One region of the Pontibacter sp. HJ8 genome, then DNA from elsewhere that is predicted to be linked to it. Evidence: riboswitches for the same ligand, from Rfam matches in the RefSeq annotation. Region 1 holds a riboswitch; each other region holds the start of a gene.
What was found. Region 1 has a riboswitch for S-adenosylmethionine ahead of OB13_RS01005 (O-acetylhomoserine aminocarboxypropyltransferase/cysteine synthase family protein). Riboswitches for the same ligand answer to the same signal wherever they lie in the genome.
Positions count from the first base shown of each region.

Region 2: another riboswitch for S-adenosylmethionine. It lies ahead of OB13_RS20235 (phosphoadenylyl-sulfate reductase); the one in region 1 lies ahead of OB13_RS01005 (O-acetylhomoserine aminocarboxypropyltransferase/cysteine synthase family protein).
Region 3: another riboswitch for S-adenosylmethionine. It lies ahead of OB13_RS11410 (SusC/RagA family TonB-linked outer membrane protein); the one in region 1 lies ahead of OB13_RS01005 (O-acetylhomoserine aminocarboxypropyltransferase/cysteine synthase family protein).

Region 1 is NZ_JSYF01000018.1:22,217-28,284, reverse strand. Features, by position in the region: partial or broken gene OB13_RS01010 (SDR family oxidoreductase) at 1-769, opposite strand, end outside; SAM riboswitch class I at 1,037-1,140, shown strand; gene OB13_RS01005 (O-acetylhomoserine aminocarboxypropyltransferase/cysteine synthase family protein) at 1,418-2,746, shown strand; gene OB13_RS01000 (homoserine O-acetyltransferase family protein) at 2,751-3,809, shown strand; gene OB13_RS00995 (homoserine dehydrogenase) at 3,790-5,046, shown strand; gene OB13_RS00990 (hypothetical protein) at 5,403-5,978, shown strand.
Region 2 is NZ_JSYF01000627.1:22,760-28,827, reverse strand. Features, by position in the region: gene OB13_RS20250 (SDR family NAD(P)-dependent oxidoreductase) at 1-188, opposite strand, end outside; gene hpf (ribosome hibernation-promoting factor, HPF/YfiA family) at 282-587, opposite strand; gene OB13_RS20240 (hypothetical protein) at 904-1,623, shown strand; SAM riboswitch class I at 1,727-1,828, shown strand; gene OB13_RS20235 (phosphoadenylyl-sulfate reductase) at 2,180-2,965, shown strand; gene cysD (sulfate adenylyltransferase subunit CysD) at 2,973-3,881, shown strand; gene OB13_RS20225 (sulfate adenylyltransferase subunit 1) at 3,883-5,136, shown strand; gene OB13_RS20220 (OsmC family protein) at 5,239-5,652, shown strand; gene OB13_RS20215 (trans-sulfuration enzyme family protein) at 5,742-6,068, opposite strand, start outside.
Region 3 is NZ_JSYF01000243.1:2,683-8,750, reverse strand. Features, by position in the region: gene OB13_RS11415 (RagB/SusD family nutrient uptake outer membrane protein) at 1-1,344, opposite strand, end outside; gene OB13_RS11410 (SusC/RagA family TonB-linked outer membrane protein) at 1,428-4,439, opposite strand; SAM riboswitch class I at 4,880-4,983, opposite strand; SAM riboswitch class I at 5,272-5,371, shown strand; gene OB13_RS11405 (M14 family metallopeptidase) at 5,679-6,068, shown strand, end outside.

The DNA.
Region 1 (6,068 bases):
GGAAATAGCTGGTGCTGGTGACAAAGTAGAGCCAGTAAGACGACAGTTTGGGTGTGAGTATGGGCAAGGTATAGATGCGCCGCTTCAGGTTCCGGAACCGGGCCAGTTGCTCCAGCATCTGCTTGTAGGTAAGTACATCGGGTCCGCCGATCTCGAAGCGACGCCCGTAGCAATCCGGCCTGTCGAGTACCTCAGTCAGGTAAAAGACCACATCCCGTATGGCAATAGGCTGGCACCTGGAATACAGCCATCGGGGAGTGATCATTACCGGCAGTTTCTCTACCAGGTCGCGGATGATCTCGAAAGACGCGCTGCCGGAGCCGATGATGATGGCTGCCCGCAACACCGTCAGAGAAGCTTTTGCCCGGTCCAGCACGTCTTCTACCTGCAGCCGCGACGCCAGGTGCCTGGAGAGCTGGGCATCGTTGGCAATGCCGCTCAGGTATACGATCTGCCGGGCAGTGGTGCGGTTCAGGTAGGCTACAAAATGGACAGCCGATGCGTGCTCTGCCTCCATGAAATCGACGTTGCCTGCGCCCATCGAATGTACTAGGTAGTACGCCGCATCAATGTCTTTTGGCAGTCCTTCGAGTGTATCGGGCTTTAACAGGTCGCCTTTTACCACTTGTACTTTTTCCTTCAGGCTATCGGCTACCACAAAGCGGCGCGGATCCCGCACGAGGCATACCACTTCATGCTTGTGCTCAACCAGCACAGGCAGTAGTCGTTTGCCTATATAGCCGTTTGCGCCTGTCAGGAGTATCTTCATTGCTGCTGGTTTGTTTGTTTTCGATTATGGTTTACTGTTGAGAACAGCCGGGCCTTACTTATGTTCCGGTGCTGCAAGTTTATCTGTTACAGGGGATGTTACCACAAGGTATAGCTTGTGAAAATTCCTGTTTTGTAAAGGCTTGGTATACAGTAGCATATTTTTAAATTTATTCGAAAAATTGAAATTTAATTCAATAGAAGTTTGGATTTACTAAAATCGCTCCCTAATATTGCAACCATCAAGTCAGATATCCCGAGGGGTATTGATTTATAAAGAAGCGCGGAGAGACAGGCTCTGTGAAGCGCTAGCAACCAGCCACCAGGCAAGGTGCTAATTCCTGATTCCGGATGTTCGGAAGACTATAAATTGATAACAGTATGAAAAAGGGAATTAAACCAGCTCAGTCATTTTTATCATTACCGGCAGCCTATCTGCCTGTTTCTACCCATGCCGCAGCACATGCTCTCATGTGTAACGCTATGCGCATGTGTTGTTGCTGTTGCTAGCACGCAAACCTCCACTCACCCTGCTGCATTTCTGCTAAGCCACTGGCATTGCCTGTAGCGATAGGTCATGTCGCAATCTCTTAATTCTTGTCTCAGACAAGCTAATCTAATCTATCATTTATCTCAAATCAGAACCACTATGGCAACTCCATTTCATTTCGACACGTTACAGCTGCACGCCGGCCAGGAAATAGACCCGACAACCCGCTCACGCGCAGTTCCTATCTACCAGACCTCCTCTTACGCTTTCAAGGATGCCGAGCATGGTGCGAACCTGTTTGCCCTGAAAGAGTTCGGCAACATCTATACCCGCATCATGAATCCCACGACGGATGTGTTCGAAAAGCGCATCGCGGCCCTGGAAGGTGGTGTGGCAGCCGTAGCAGTGGCGTCCGGACAGGCGGCTCAGTTCATCGCACTTTTCAATATTCTGCAGGCCGGTGACAATTTTGTTTCCTCCAGCAATCTCTATGGCGGGAGCTTTAACCAGTTCAAAGTGTCCTTTAAGCGACTCGGTATCGAAACACGTTTCGCAGAGAATGATGAAGTGGAAAGCTACGCCAAGCGGATCGACGAAAATACCAAAGCTATTTATGTGGAAACGATTGGCAACCCGCGCTTCAATGTTCCGGATTTTGAGGCCATCGCTGCGCTGGCAAGTGCGCACAATATTCCGCTGGTGGTGGACAATACCTTCGGTGCCGGCGGTTACCTCTTCCGTCCGCTGGAGCATGGAGCCAACGTGGTGGTGGAGTCCGCTACCAAGTGGATCGGCGGCCATGGCACCAGCATAGGCGGCGTAATCGTGGATGGTGGTAATTTCAACTGGGGCAACGGCAAGTTTCCGCAATTCTCCGAACCATCCGAAGGGTATCACGGGCTTAACTTCTGGGAAGTATTCGGTGCCGATGGTCCTTTCGGGAACATCGCCTTTTCAATCCGGGCCAGGGTAGAAGGTTTACGGGATTTCGGTCCTGCCATCAGTCCTTTCAACTCGTTCCTTCTGTTACAGGGGCTGGAGACGCTTTCGCTGCGGGTAGAGCGCACGGTGCAGAATGCGCAGATACTGGCCGAGTGGTTGGAGCAGCACGAGCAGGTGGAAAGCGTGAACTACCCGGGCCTGCCATCCAGCAAATACCACGAGCTGGCTAAAAAGTACCTCAAGCGGGGCTATGGTGGTGTGCTGTCTTTCAAGCTGAAGGGCGATAAGAAACAGGCAGAAACATTTGTCAACAGCCTGCAACTGGTCAGCCACCTCGCTAACGTAGGCGACGCCAAAACCCTCATCATACACCCGGCATCCACCACGCATCAGCAGTTATCGGAGCAGGAACAGGCAAACGCCGGCGTAGAACCCACCTTACTCCGTTTATCTGCCGGCATAGAATATATCGACGACATCAAAGCTGACCTCGAACATGCTTTTGCCAGCGTGCGACAAGGTCAATCAGAACCCGTTTTACAGTAACAGAATGCCAACTCATTTAGATTTTTATTATCAGCAGGCTTTTGAGCTGGAGTCGGGCGCTATACTGCCCGGCTTCAAACTCGCCTATACCACCTATGGCCACCTGAACAAGGAGCGGAACAACGTGGTATGGGTATGCCATGCCCTTACCGGAAACGCTGACTTCACCGATTGGTGGAGCGGTCTGTTCGGCGAAGGCAAGTTGTATGATCCTGCTGACTGGTTTATAGTTTGTGCCAATACGCTGGGCGGCTGCTACGGCTCGACCGGGCCTTTGTCAGTTAACCCGAAAACGCTGCAACCCTTTTACCACAGCTTTCCGCAACTCACCAACCGGGACATTGTGCAGGCTTTTGATTTGCTGCGGCAGGAACTGGGGCTGGAGCAGGTGCATACCCTGATTGGAGGCTCGCTGGGCGGGCAACAGGCGCTGGAGTGGGCGGTGCTGAAGCCAAAAGTTTTTCAGCGTCTGGTACACGTGGCCTCCAATGCGCGCCACTCTGCCTGGGGTATCGCATTTAACGAGAGCCAGCGCATGGCCATTCGGCAGGACCCGAGCTGGAGCAGTAACTCCGGGGAAGCGGGGCTGGAGGGGTTGAAAACGGCCCGTGCTATCGCCATGCTTTCTTACAGGCACTACAGCTGCTATGAGGCATCGCAGCAGGAGCCCGGCAACAGCATCACTGACAACTTCCGGGCGGCCTCTTACCAGGTATACCAGGGCGAGAAGCTGACAAAACGTTTCAATGCCTATACCTACTGGCTGCTTTCCAAAGCGATGGATTCGCACCACATCGGCAGGGGCAGGGGAGGCGTGTCCAAAGCCCTGGGGCATGTGGCAGCCCGATGCCTTTTTGTGGGAGTGGATACAGACCTGCTCTTTCCGGTGGAGGAGCAGCGCTTTTTGCACCAACAGGTGCCCAGCTCCAGCTTTGCTCTTCTACATTCCTGCTACGGGCATGATGGCTTCCTGGTAGAGACAGAGCAGCTTAGCCGGGCTATTAACGAGTTTTACAGTACAGATCCAGTAAGAATAGTACACTATGAAAATACAGAAATTTAAGAAGCGCATCGGCATCATCGGGTTTGGCTGCGTGGGACAGGGACTTTATGATGTGGTAGAGGCAAACAAACACCTCGGGCTGGAAGTAGGTCGTATCTGCGTGAAGGACAAAGAGAAACCGCGCACGCTGCCAACGGCTGCCTTTACTTACGATGTGCAGGAGCTGCTGCAGGACAAGTCACTCGATATTTTGGCAGAGCTGATCAGTGACCCGGAAGAGGCCCTGCTCATTGTGCGGCAGGCGCTGCTGCAGGGCAGAACGGTTGTGTCAGCCAATAAGAAGATGATTGCCGAAAACCTGCCGGAGCTGATTCAGCTGCAGCAGCGCTATGGCGGTGTTTTGCTCTACGAAGCATCCGTTTGCGGCAGCATCCCGATCCTGCGCACGCTGGAGGCCTATTATGGCGCTGAGCCGCTGCTGGAAGTGCGGGGTATACTCAACGGCTCCTCCAACTACATCCTGAGCAAATTGCAGAATGAAGGCGGCACCTACGCCTCGGCGCTGCAGCAGGCCCAGGCCCTGGGCTTTGCAGAAGCGGATCCTGCCCTGGACGTAGAAGGTATAGACGCTCTCAACAAGCTCTGCATCCTGGCAGCACATGCCTATGGCCTGCTGGTGCACCCGGACCAGGTGCTGCACTTCGGCATCAGCCACATCACCCCGGAAGTGGTAGAGTTGGCGGCTTCGCTGGGAGCCAAGATAAAACTGGTAGCCACCATAAAACCGGACCAGGAAGGCAATGTGTCGCTGCAGGTAATCCCAACATTTGTGACCGCTGATGATGCGCTGCATGCAGTGGAGGCGGAGTTCAATGGGGTAGAAATAAATGCCCGATTTGCAGGGCAACAGTTTCTGAAAGGCCGCGGAGCAGGCAGCCATCCGACGGGTTCCGCTGTCTGGGCTGATGTGACCGCCGCACTTCGCGGATACCGCTATACCTATCCGAAGCTTTGTGTGAACTCCCCGGCTGCTGTGATGGCAGCAGATGCCGTTACCTTGCTCCTGCAGGGCCCGGAGCAGCAGCTGAAGTCCCTGTTGCAGCAGCTTCGTCCGCTGGAAGTGTACAGCATGGAGGTACCCGGACAGGTAGTAGTCCGGGTGAAACCGCAGGAGGTTTTTCAGCAGCAGGAGCTGATCAAGCAAAACAACATATTTGTTGCACTCATTCCACAATCAGTCCCATTGGAAGATGTCCTGCAGCTGGATGCCAGCCCGGCGGCGGCCTTCGTGTCGTGACCGCCGGAACAAAAAATAGAAATTTCGAAATTGTTAAAATAATGCTATTTAAATATTTTTAATTATTTGATTTTAAAATTGCATCTATTGAATATGCAAAATCAGTAAATAGCTACCTGTCAGGGTTTAGTAGATGGGCTGTAAAATATCTATATAAATAAGATTGATATTTATGGCTCTTCTGTTATTACAGTCGTACAAAGAATAATTATGGACGATACGTAATACTGACGGCAATGAAAACTTATATACCCTGGCTTGGCTATCTGCTTCTAATAATCATATTTTCTTCCTGTAGGAACGACACTGCATCTCCGATACGCAACGTGCGTTTTGACCCGGGTCTTCTGAATCCTTTGCAGATAGCAGATGGTGCTCCCTGCGGAGCGTACAGTTACCAGGCTGCTGGTCAGCCGAAAGCTTTGGGATCCATTTACAGCAAAATGATCCTGGTTTCTTTCCCGGACGAATATACCCACGAACAAGCCGTAGCGGCCGCTGCAGGGTATGGTTTTATAGAAGAGCTCGGCCAGCCGGTACGAACTAATTCCGCCAGGATGTACCCGGTGAAACTGGTGGAGGGCCTGAACTGCAAGCAGGTCGGGCAGGCGATCCGGCAATTGCAACTGGACCCTAACATAGCCTATGCAGCCCCTTATTTTTTGACAGAGGAGGATGGCATGGTTCAATTACGGGGTATATCCAACGAGTTTCTGGTTACTATAAGCGGGCAGCAACAGGCCGAGCTGATCGTAAAACGTCTGGCGAATGCCACCAAAACAGTGATCGTCACCGCTTTGGATGACAATACCTTTGTGCTGCGGGCCGATAAGAACTCCCGCGGGAATGCCTTGGAAATGGCCAATTTCTTTCAGGAGCAGCCGGCCGTAAAACAAGCAGAACCTGATTTTGTGGTATCGCTGGATCTGTAACACCTTGCCATAGTTTCATTGATGTTTATATAAAAAAAGCCCCTGTTCTGATACCGGAACAGGGGCTTTTTTTATAGGTATACTTTCAGG
Region 2 (6,068 bases), on a different contig from region 1:
GGTATAAACACCGCCTGCAGGTCCTGCGCCCGGAGCCGCTCCAGTGCCTCCTGCCCTGCTTCTTCGTCCTGATCGGTGATCACGACAGTTGCTTTGGCCCTGGCAAACGCTTCGGCCATACCCAGACCGATCCCCTGCGCCCCGCCGGTAATGAGAATGCTTTTGTTCTTGTAATAAGTCTCCGACATACGTTATTTTTCCGGGTTAACCAGCAAACCCGCTGCAAGACCGGGTATACCGGGTGATGCAGCGGGTTTGAGGGTACAACATGCGTTGCGGATTTATCTTTTCTCGAGCTGGCGTCTGAGCTTCTCTTCTACGTTCTTCAATTGCTCATACCAGTTATCTCCGGTATCCTCGGCAAATACGTCATTACCCGGTATACCTACGCGCATACTTACTTTCTTCGAATCAGTCGACTGGTTGGCTTCTTCTTTGAAGTATACATCCACCGAGTCGATCTTTTTGGCGTGGCGCTTCAGCTTCGTGATGGCGTTGCGCACGTTTAGCTGCAGATCATCCGAAATCGTAATGTCTACTGCCTGTACATCTATTTTTATCCCTTCAAAGTTCTCTGTATAGTTCATCTCTTTTATTGGTTTAAGGATGGATGAAATGAGGCCATCACCCTGTGGCGGCAATTGCACCTCTTTTCTGCACCTCTGATTTTAAACGAAAGGTATACGCGAAGGTTAGCCAGCCACGGCAAACTTCGCAGCAGCAGGTATAGCAACATCCAAACCGGCTCTCACACACAAAGGAGTAACATCTCCCTCAGATTCTTCGTTTTTTAGGTAATCAGGCCGCCCGGCAGGTATAGCCGGGCAGCCTGATTACCTATCCGGAAATTATCACACAACTTAGTATCAGTGAAGCGCTCACAACAGCTAATACAGGACGCCTATGCAAAAGCTACCCATCAACTGGCTGACGGAAGGCCTTATCGATTTTGAATATAAAAAATACCTGCTGCTGTCTTACCTGCAGTCCGCCCGGGCTGAGTTCGGGCAGCAGCGCCTCTACCCTGTTTTCTCCGATCTCATCCTGCACTACCGGAACCTGCAGCAGGTAAAAGCGCACAAAAAACTGGTGTATGAAGCCTTTCCGCAACGCATCACCCGGGCCGACTTCGAGAAGCTCGAACTGGTGTATGAGAAAATCGTGGAAGACGATGAAACCATGCAGCAGATCGAGGAGATCATCCAGTTTGCCGCTCCCCTGTTTGTAAACGCGGTGGAGGAAGGCAAGGAGTTGTATAACTTCATCGAAAAGCACCTGGAGGTCAACCCGGTAGGAATCACGCCCATGTATTTTGATGAGGGTTACCTTTTCCTGGATGCTTTCCCGGGCAAGGAAACGCAGGTATACGGTTACCGCATCACGGTATTTGAGAACACGTATGAGAAGTACAGGGGCATCCACACGCAGCTGCTCCGGACCGTACGCCGCGGCCTGACCCAGACGCACGAGAACCTCAAAGTACAGCTGGTGAAGGAAAATCAGGAACTCCCCAACCCTGCTACCTTCGTGGTGGTTGCCAAAGTGCCCTGCCCCCTGGAGAGTGCGCTGCTGCCTATTGCCAAGCGCTCGCTGGTCAAATACGTGGCAACGCTGGCAGCTTAAAGACAGCGTTGCCAAAACATTTTGCACATTTCCTTATCGATTGATTGAATTAATCGATAATATTGTACTTCGGTAACTGTACTGTTTGTACGGAAACAGAAATAATTTATAAAGAAGAGGCGAGAGACTAGGCTCCGTGACCCTCTGGCAACCACCCTCTAGGCAGGTGCCAAATCCTAACCCGAATTGTCGGGATAGATAAATTCAAAAGCATTATGCAAACTGTTATTTCCACATCAACCCAGGATCCTGCTCGTAGTGCTACTACCTGCCTCATCCATTCTTCTGTTTTTACAATGCCAGATTCTCAGCAAAAAGCGCTAAGCTGTTGTTGCTGTTGCATGTGCTAATACATCACATCTCTCTCTAATTTCCGCAACGGCTCTGACCTGCGGATGATCCCTTCAGCTGTTTTTCCTATACCTAGCCTCCTGACCGGGGGCTTACAGCATCGTGTTTCGCTGTATGGGGTTTCCATGGCTGGCTCCATGTGAGGCGCACAGGTATAGCTGAGAGCAGGCAGGGGAAAATCTTTCCATAATTTAACATTGCTTACATGAGTCAGTTACTCACTTTAGAATCCAGGCTACCTGCGTTGTCTGCAGCCCTGGAAGGCAAATCAGTACCGGAAGGGCTGCACTTCCTGGCAACTGAATTTGAGGGCAGCATCGCCTTCTCCTCCAGCCTGGGTATAGAAGACCAGTTGATCACCCACTATATTTTTTCGGACGGGCTGCCGGTGCGGGTATTCACCCTCGATACGGGCCGGCTTTTTAATGAAAGCTATGCCTTGCTCAACCGCACCAATGAGCGCTACGGCCGGAAGATGGAAATCTACTTTCCCAAACACGACGCGGTAGAGCAATTGGTCAATGCCAAGGGCCCGCTCAGCTTTTATAACTCTCTGGAAGACCGCAAAGCGTGTTGCTACGTGCGCAAGGTGGAGCCTCTGAAGCGGGCCCTGCAGGGCGTGCAGCTCTGGATCACCGGCCTCCGGGCCGAGCAGTCGGACAACCGGCAGGGGATGCAACTGCTCGAGTGGGATCCGGGCTTCGGGGTGATCAAGTATAACCCGCTGCTTCACTGGACGCTGGAAGAAGTACGCGAGGCGGTAAAGTACTTGCAGGTGCCCTACAATCCGCTGCACGACAAAGGCTTTGTCAGCATTGGCTGCGCCCCCTGCACCCGGGCGATAGCCGAAGGCGAAAACTTCCGCTCCGGCCGCTGGTGGTGGGAAGACAGCTCCAAAAAAGAATGCGGCCTGCACACACATCAACCGGAAAACCACCCGGCTGAAGAAGCAGTCAGTTTTCCATCACCAAGCAAAGAAGCAATTCAGTAACAGCTATATGAACACAAGATACCTTAATTACCTGGACCAGCTGGAGGCAGAGGCCATTCACATCATGCGTGAGGTAGCAGGACAGTTCCAAAAGCCTGCCCTGCTCTTTTCCGGGGGCAAAGATTCCATCACCCTGGTACGCCTGGCTGAAAAGGCTTTCCGGCCGGGCAAATTTCCTTTTCCGCTGGTGCACATTGATACCGGGCACAACTTTCCGGAAGCCATCCGCTACCGGGACGAACTGGCCGGGCGCCTGGGCGAAAAACTGATTGTGCGCCAGGTAGAGGACACCATCCGGAAACAAAACCTGTCGGAGCCGACCGGCCGCTATGCCAGCCGCAACGGACTGCAAACCTATACCTTGCTGGAAACCATTGAGGAGTTTGGCTTTGACGCCTGCATCGGCGGTGCACGCCGCGACGAGGAAAAGGCCCGCGCCAAGGAGCGCATCTTTTCGGTGCGGGATGAGTTCGGCCAGTGGGACCCCAAGCGCCAACGCCCTGAATTGTGGAACATCTACAACGGCCATATCCAGAAAGGGGAAAACGTGCGCGTGTTCCCGATCAGCAACTGGACCGAGCTCGACGTGTGGAACTACATCCGGCGGGAGAACATCGCCTTGCCGGAAATATACTATACCCATGAGCGGGAATGCCTCATACGGGATGGTAAGCTGATGGCGACCTCCAACTTTATTTACCGTGATCCGGAAGACGTGGTGGTGACACGGAAAGTACGCTTCCGCACGGTAGGCGATATGACCTGTACCGCTGCGGTTGAGTCGGTGGCCTATGACACGGACAGCGTGATAGCCGAGATCCTGGAGTCAAAACTAAGTGAACGTGGTGCTACCCGCATCGACGACAAAATGTCGGAAACGGCGATGGAAGACCGTAAGAAAGGAGGATATTTTTAACATGGATATATTACGATTTATAACCGCCGGCAATGTGGACGACGGCAAAAGCACCCTCATTGGCCGGATGCTCTACGACACCAAACAGATCTACCTCGACCAGCTGGAAGCCATTGAAAGCTCCGGTCGTGTCAACGAGGACGGGGATATAGACCTTTCGCTGCTGACGGATGGCCTGAAGGCGGAACGCGAGCAGGGCATCACCATCGATGTGGCCTATAAGTACTTCAACACCGATAAGCGCAAATTTATCATAGCGGATGCACCGGGGCACATCCAGTATACCCGCAACATGGTCACCGGCGCCTCGAACTCTAACCTGGCCATTATCCTGGTAGATGCCCGCAAAGGCGTGCAGGAGCAGACCCGCCGTCACTCCATCATTTCCTCGCTGCTGGGTATACCGCATCTGGTCATCTGCATCAACAAGATGGACCTGGTGGGCTATGACGAAGCTATCTACAAGGAGATCGTGGCAGACTATACCCGGTTTGCCGGGAAACTGAACGCGAAAGCCATTTCGTTTATACCGGTGAGCGCCCTGAAAGGCGACAACATTGTGGATGGCTCTGACGCGATGCCCTGGTATACCGGACCAAGCCTGCTGCAGCACCTGGAGGAAGTACCGGTTTCGGCAGACTTTAACCTGGAGACCGCCCGTTTTCCGGTGCAGTACGTTATCCGTCCGCTCACGGCCGAGTACCACGACTACCGGGGCTATGCCGGCAAAGTGATCAGCGGCACCTATCGCAAAGGCGATAAAATAAGCGTGCTGCCATCCGGTCAGCATTCCGTGATCAAGTCGGTTGAGATTGCAGGCGCAGAACTGGAGGAAGCGTTTGCGCCTATGTCGGTAGTGGTGCAGTTGGAAGACGAACTGGATATCAGCCGGGGCGACGTGATTGTGAAACAGGAGAACCAGCCCGAACCTGTACAGGAATTTGAGGCGCTCGTATGCTGGATGCACAACAAGCCCCTCAAGCCGGGTGCCAGGCTGTTGCTCCGCCACAATGCCGCCGAAGTACGAAGCGTGGTCAAGGAAATCCAGTACAAAGTGGATGTAAACACCCTTGACCACCTGGAAGACATTGACCAGGTACAGCTCAACGACATTTGCCGGGTACTGATCAGAACAGCTTCTCCGCTCCTGCTCGATACCTATGACCAAAACCGCTCCAACGGGGGTTTTATACTGGTGGAGGAAACGTCATTTGCCACCGTAGGTGCCGGCATGGTAGCAGAACTGGCAGACTGATTTTATTGATCCCCTTCAAGCAAAATCCCCCACCCGCCCGGTAAAACTTGCAGGTGGGGGATTCCTTTTTTATTTTCGAACTTTAGAAACCAAGACCATCGCATGGAAATTAACCTAACCAGAATAGATCAGGATTTTCACTTTGAAGCAAAAGGTGCCGCCGGCGTAGCCGTGAATATAGACGGCGCCTCGGAGATAGGCGGGCACAATGCCGGCGCACGCCCCATGGAGCTCCTGCTCATGGGCCTGGGGGGCTGCAGCGCCATCGACATTATCCTGATCCTCAAAAAGCAACGCCAGCCACTGGAGCGTTTTGACATCAAGGTAAGCGCTGAGCGGCAGAAGGTGGAGGAGTTCAACCTCTTCAGCAACATCCACATCCACTTTATACTGGGCGGACAACTCGACGAAGAGAAAGTGAGCAAGGCCATTGCCCTCTCACTGGAAAAGTACTGCTCGGTGGCCGCTATCCTTTACAAAACAGCTACGATCACCCACTCCTTCGAGCTGGTGTAACACCTACTGACTACCAGAACCAAACAGGCCGCTCCTGCATTCGTAAAAGCGGCCTGTTTGGTTTTGAGCTGATCCTATACCTACCTTGGCTATACCTGAGCCAGTGCCTGCTGTACATCTGCTATTACATCCCCTACATTCTCCAGCCCGACCGATATACGCACCAGCCCGGGGGTGATGCCGGTCGCCTGGCGCTCCTGCTCGGTCAGCTTCGAATGCGTGGTGGATGCCGGATGCGTCACGATGGTGCGGGTATCCCCGAGATTGGCACTGATGCTCACCAGCTGCAGGTTATCAATAAATCGCCTGGCTGCTTCGTAACCACCTCTGACCGTAATGGTGATGATGCCGCCTCCCTGCCGCATTTGCCGTTTGGCCAGTTCGTACTGCGGGAAAGACGCCAGGAACGGATAGCG
Region 3 (6,068 bases), on a different contig from region 1:
GTCTTCCGGCCCTAAATCCGGATCTGCCAGAATCTCACTATTTGGTATTGGATAAAGGAATTTATTCTTGTCGCTGATACCTAACACCGTTTCGGCCCGGCCGGTTCGGATCAGGTCATACCAGCGGTGTCCTTCAAAGGCCAGTTCTACTTCCCGCTCCTGCTCCACGGCCAGCAACGCAGCGTTCAGGTCAAGTGCGAGTAACGGAGAAAGATCTGATCTTTTGCGTACCTCGTTCAGGTCAGCAAGGCCGCCCGGCAGGTTGCTTTGCTTCAGCCTGGCTTCCGCGCGGATCAGGTATTGTTCGGCAATACGAAGTACAAAAGCACCGTCTTCGCCTGTGCCAATCTTGCTATACTTCTGTCCGTACACGGTTTCCTTGCCATTGTCTACCTGCGAGCCCAGAATGGCACTTCGGGAGCCACCTACCTGCGGGTTGCGCAGGTCTTGTATGATGGCGGCAGAAGGCTTCCACTCATAACGGCCGCCTTTGCTGCTGGTCAGCCAGTAGTTGGCGTGCGAGTTGCGGTCGGAGTTGTCGTACACCAGTTCCAGGATGCTCTCGTTGGTCAGCTTGCCGGTGTAAAAGGCGCTATACGGTTGTACCAGACTAGCCTTGCCGCTGCTGATCACGAGCGTGCTGTACTCCTCGGCTTTGGTCCAGTTTTGCTGGTAGAGGTATAACCTGGCTTTCAAAGCCCAAACCGCTTCCTTTGAGGCCCTGCCGCGGGAAGTGAGCGAAGGCAGCAAGGTCTCTGCCTGCTCCAGGTCGGCGAGCACCTGCTCGTAGGTTTGCTGCAAGGTAGCGCGCTTGATGCCTGCGCCACTGTTCTTGTCAACAGTTGGCTTTAGCACCAGCGGTACGCCACCCCAGGCGCGGCCCAGGTCGAAGTATGAGAGGGCGCGCAGGAAGTAGGCTTCACCCAGGAGCTTCTGGCGCTGCGCCTCGGTCAGGTTGCGGTCCTCGATGGCGGGTACCTTGTCGATGAGGTTGTTCGATACGTTGATCACCCGGTAGATCTGGCTCCACACCGATTTGATGGAGCTGTTCTCGGCAGGTATGGCGTTCAAATCAAACTGCTGGTAAAAGTTGTAGGAACCCGACCAGTCCACTTCGTCGGCAGACAAATACGCCAATGCCGGGTATTCGAAGCCATAATAGTTGTTGCTCTGCAGCTCGCTGTAAGCACCCAGCAGGGCGGCTTCCGCACTGCGTTTGTCGGTGATGGCTTGGGCGGTGGAAACGTCCAGCCGCGGCTCCGGCTCCAGGATGTTGTCGCAGCCCGAGAGCGATACCAAAAGAGCCAGTGCAAGTGTTTTATAGTTGGTGAATATCTTCTTCATTGTTGTAAAAATTAAGAGACTCTGTCGCATCCGTAAGCTTCGGAGAAAGTCCTGTGTCTAACGTCTTGCTACTTGTGTCTTTTTTAGAAAGAAACATTTAAACCTGCCTGGAACGAGCGGGGCTGCGGTACTACGGCGTGGTCGATGCCGCGTACGTTCTGGTTGTTGCCGGCTACGTTCACTTCCGGATCGAGGCCGCTATAGTTGGTCAGGGTCCAGAGGTTGGTGCCCGATACGTACACGCGCAGGCTCGAAATTTTATACTTGCTCAGGGCGGCCGAAGGCACCGTGTAGCCCAGCGTTACCGAGCGCAGGCGCAGGAACGAACCGTCCTCGATAAAGCGGCTGCTTGACAAGGTATAGTTGTTGCCTTTTCTGGTCATGCGTGGCATGTCGGTCACATCGCCCGGCTGCTGCCAGCGGTCGAGCTGGCCCGGCAGGTAGGAGATCGAACCGTTGCGTGTGCCGCCGTGCTCCATAAAGAAGCGGTTCAGGTTCAGTATCTCGTTGCCATACTCACCGTAAAACAGGGCGCCCAGATCAAAATCCTTGTAGCGCACCGTGTTGTTCAGGCCACCGAAAAAGTCCGGAGATGCATTGGCCACGATTTGGCGGTCGGCTACCGTAATGCTACCGTTGTTGTCGACATCGTCATACACGGCGTCGCCGGTTTGCGGGTCCACGTACAGCTGCTTGTACACCCAGAAATCATACACTGAACCGCCTTCTTCCATCCGGATCCAGTCGCGGGAGTGCTGGTTGACCGGGATCGGCAGCTTTTCGATCTTGTTCACGTTGCGGGCGATGTTGAGGCTGGTGGTCCAGGAGAAATCATCACGTTCGATGTTGGTGGAGGTAATGTTCAATTCCACGCCTTTGTTGCTGATCTCGCCCAGGTTTTCAAACACGCTCGAGAAGCCTGTTTTTGCGGCCACTGGTACTTCCAGCAGCAGGTCTTTGGTATACTTGTTATAGTAGTTGGCTTCCAGTTTCAGGCGGTTCTCTAATAGTCCCAGGTCCAGGCCGATGTTCCACTGGCGCGTGGTTTCCCACTTCAGGTCCGGGTTGGCCAGTTGCTGGTGGCTGATGCCGGGCAGCCCTTCGTAGTTGCGGCCTGCTCTCCATAATCCGAGTGAAGCAAAGTCGTTGATCCCGTTCTGGTTACCGGTCACGCCGATGTTGGCGCGCAGCTTGATCAGATCGAACGGCAGGTCCTGGGCAAAGGCTTCTTCGGAAACGATCCAGGAAGCGCCCAACGACGGGAACACGCCCCAGCGGTTGGACGCGCCGAAACGCGAAGAGGCGTCGGCCCGCACGCTGCCGTCGATGCTATACCTGTCTTTGAAGGTATAGCCGGCGCGGGAGAAGAACGAGATCAGCCCGTTCTGGCTCGAGTTGGTCGAAGCCGTTTGCAGCGAAGATGAAGCAATTTCCTGGAAGTTGTCGCTCGGGAAGTTGCGGCCGGTAAGCGAAAGCGTGTTATACTTGGTCTGCTGCACGGTGTTGCCCAGGATCACGTTGAGGAAATGGTCGTTGCCAAAGCGCTTGTTGTAGGTCAGCAACTGCTCGTTGATGAGCGTTACCATCTTGCTCTCGCTGCGGCTGGCGTTACCAGCCGGTAAGCCCACGCTGATCTGGGTGTTGTTGTATACTTTGTCGGAATAGGCGTTGTAGTCGATGCTCCAATTCGACTTAAAAGTAAGCCCGCTCAGGATCTCGTACTCGCCGTAGAGGTTGGAGATCAGGCGGCTGCTTTCGCCCTGGATGTTGAGGTTGTCGATCAGGGCCAGGTGGTTGTCGAAGATGGAGTGGCGGGCGTAGCTGCCGTCCTGGTTAAACACAGGCAAATAGGTCGGCACGTACAAAGCCGAGTTGATCACGCCTTGGGCGCTGTCGTCGTTGCGGCTCTGGTTGCGCTTGCTGTAGGCCACGGAGGTGCTGGTACCGATGGTCAGGCGCTTGTTTACCAGGTGGTCGTAATTGAAACGGCCGCTGAAACGCTCGAACTCGGCCGGCTTCACGATGCCTTCCTGCTTAAAGTAGCCCCCGCCCAAAAAGAAGCGGTTGGACTCGCCACCACCCGAGGCCGACAGATCGTAGCTCTGCGTGGTAGCCGTCTGGAACACATCCGGGATGCGGGAGTAGGTCGTCTGCTCTGTCGGTAAACCAAAGCCGCCTTCGCTTCTCGAGCGGAACGGAAGGGTTGCCAGGCTGCCGCCGTCGTTGAGGTGCGTTTCATTGATGAGTTCCGCTTCCTGCTGCGCATTCACGGTTTCATAGATCTTCGGCGCTTTCGCTACCCCGAAGTAGGTCTGGAAATTGATGCGCGTGCCGGCATTCGCTTTGCCGCGCTTGGTGGTGATGAGCACCACGCCGTTGGCACCGCGAGCACCGTAGATCGCCGTAGCGTTCGCGTCTTTCAGAATTTCGATGCTTTCGATGTCTGCCGGGTTCAGGTCGGCCAGCGGGTTGGTCGTTTGCCCGCCCAGACTCAGGCCCGAAAGCGACTGGTTGTTGATGAACACGCCGTCTACCACGTAGAGAGGCTCGTTGCTGGCGTTGATGGAGGTGTTGCCGCGGATGCGCACAAAGATGCCGCCGCCCGGCGTGCCGCTGGCTGCCGAAATCTGCACACCCGACGCCTTGCCCTGCAAGAGCTGGTCCGGCGATGGCGCCGGTATACCTTTCAGTTCCTGCGGGTTAACCGAGGTCACGGCGCTGGATATCGCCTTCTGCGATTGCGTGCCGTAGCCGACCACCACCACTTCTTCCAGGGCTTTGGCATCTTCCTGCAAGGCTACCGTGATGGGTTGACCGTCTGCTTTTACTTCTTTTAAGGTATAGCCCAGGCTCGAAATGATGAGCGTCTGGCCGTTTTCTACGGGCAGGTTGAAGCTGCCGTCCACACCGGTTACGGTGCCTTTGTCGGTGCCTTTGATCTGCACGCGGGCGCCGATCAGGGGTTGGCCGGTTTTGGCGTCTTTTACAACGCCCTGTGTTAAGGCGCCTTGTGCCAGCGCGCTGCTGCTGAAGGCCAGCAGGAGGCCCAGCGAAAACAGCAGCCGCGCGAGTTTAGTTATGATAGGTGTTTGCATTTTATCTTTAAAAAGTGGACAAAGTAATCCTGTGCTGCAATTGGTGTGTCTGCAGTCAGGGGAAAGTATAAAAAGTGATTTATGGTATTAGTGCAACTCTTGTGTTAGCAACAACAGCTGCACATGCGCATTCGCTGGTAAGCAGGAACAGGAGTTAAGCAGGAAGAAAAGAACTTCCGGAAAGCATTGGCCAGCGCATAAAGGCACGGCGGTAACTGGGGTAGAGAATTGCCCATGTTCAAAACAAGATTAAAAAAATGGGTTGAAAAAAGAATACAGAGAAGCTGCTACACCGGCGGGGTGTTTTTAGCTGTAAACAGGGAAATGGTTGCGGATTAACAACAACAGCTAGAACTACACATCAGGGCAGCGGGCGCTGCTTCGAATGATAAGACGGTTGTCGAGAATGCTGGTTTTGTGTGCTGTGAGTTCATGCGTACAATTTATATGTCCCAAAACTGGGCAGGAGTTAGCACCTTTTCAGTATGACTGCTGGTTGCTAGAGGTTCGCGGAGCCTGCTCTCTTCCCTCTTCTTTATAAATCTTGATAAAGATGCTGCAAAGGTAAGGGCAGGATTTTTAGTGATGCAAGCTTTTTGTAAAAAATATTTTCGTTCAAAAATTAAAACATCCTGTTTGGCTATACTTGGGAAGACGGCTTTGTAAAACACAAAATGCTTTGCATTGGACGCTGTGCCCGAATTTTAGCCGTTTTCACAGGATGTTATTTGCCAGTAGAAGAGGGCGCTTCGAGACCTTAGGAAGAGGCAGCAAAAGGTGAATGAAAAATAATATTTGCAAATCAGGATACGGTGAGTATACCTTTGCAACGAATTTATACCGAAGAGGTGAGAGAGCAGGCTCCGCGACCCTCTAGCAACCAGTTGAGTAACCAGGTGCTACTTCCTGCCCAGTTTTGGGACCTATAAGTTTTCCTCATGCAAACACCTTTCAGCGCCAATCCAGGTCGCACCGGTTTCTTCACCACTTTTCTGAGCATCACCTCGTTCGCGCTTTCCTGCTGTTGTAGCAGGTAAACCTGTGGCTTTGGCACCTGCCAGTTGTCGCGGCGCGTCACCTTCGGCCTCCTGCCTTGCAGGACGAGGAACGTCTGGTTGCATTTGCAGGCTTTCTGCCTGCTCCTTCCGCGCCTGCCTGCTGCAGCACTAGCCCCTTCATTTGCTTATTCGGACAAGGCTTCTACGCCTGGTCTTTCTTTCATCCATACCTTACATTCCTATGCATTTCAACACCCGGAAGCCTGCTTGGAGGCTTCTCTTCACCCTCGCCTTATGGGGACTTGTTGCGCTGCCGCTGCTGGCGCAGAACAGTTATTACTTCCCTAAAACGAAAAACTTTAATCCCAAAATTCCCACTCCCGAGCAGTTCCTGGGCTACGGCATCGGCGAGCGGCAAACCCGCTACGACCGTGTGGTGGCCTACCTGCAGGAACTCGACCGCGTGTCCGACAAAGTGAGCTTCGAAACCATCGGCTATACCTACGAGCACCGTCCGCAGGTCATTGCCACCATCACCTCACCGGAAAACCACGGCCGCCTGGAGCAGATCCGGCAGGAGCACCTGCAGCTGGCCAGCCCAGCCAAGGCAGCGCCTGCGCTGGCGAACATG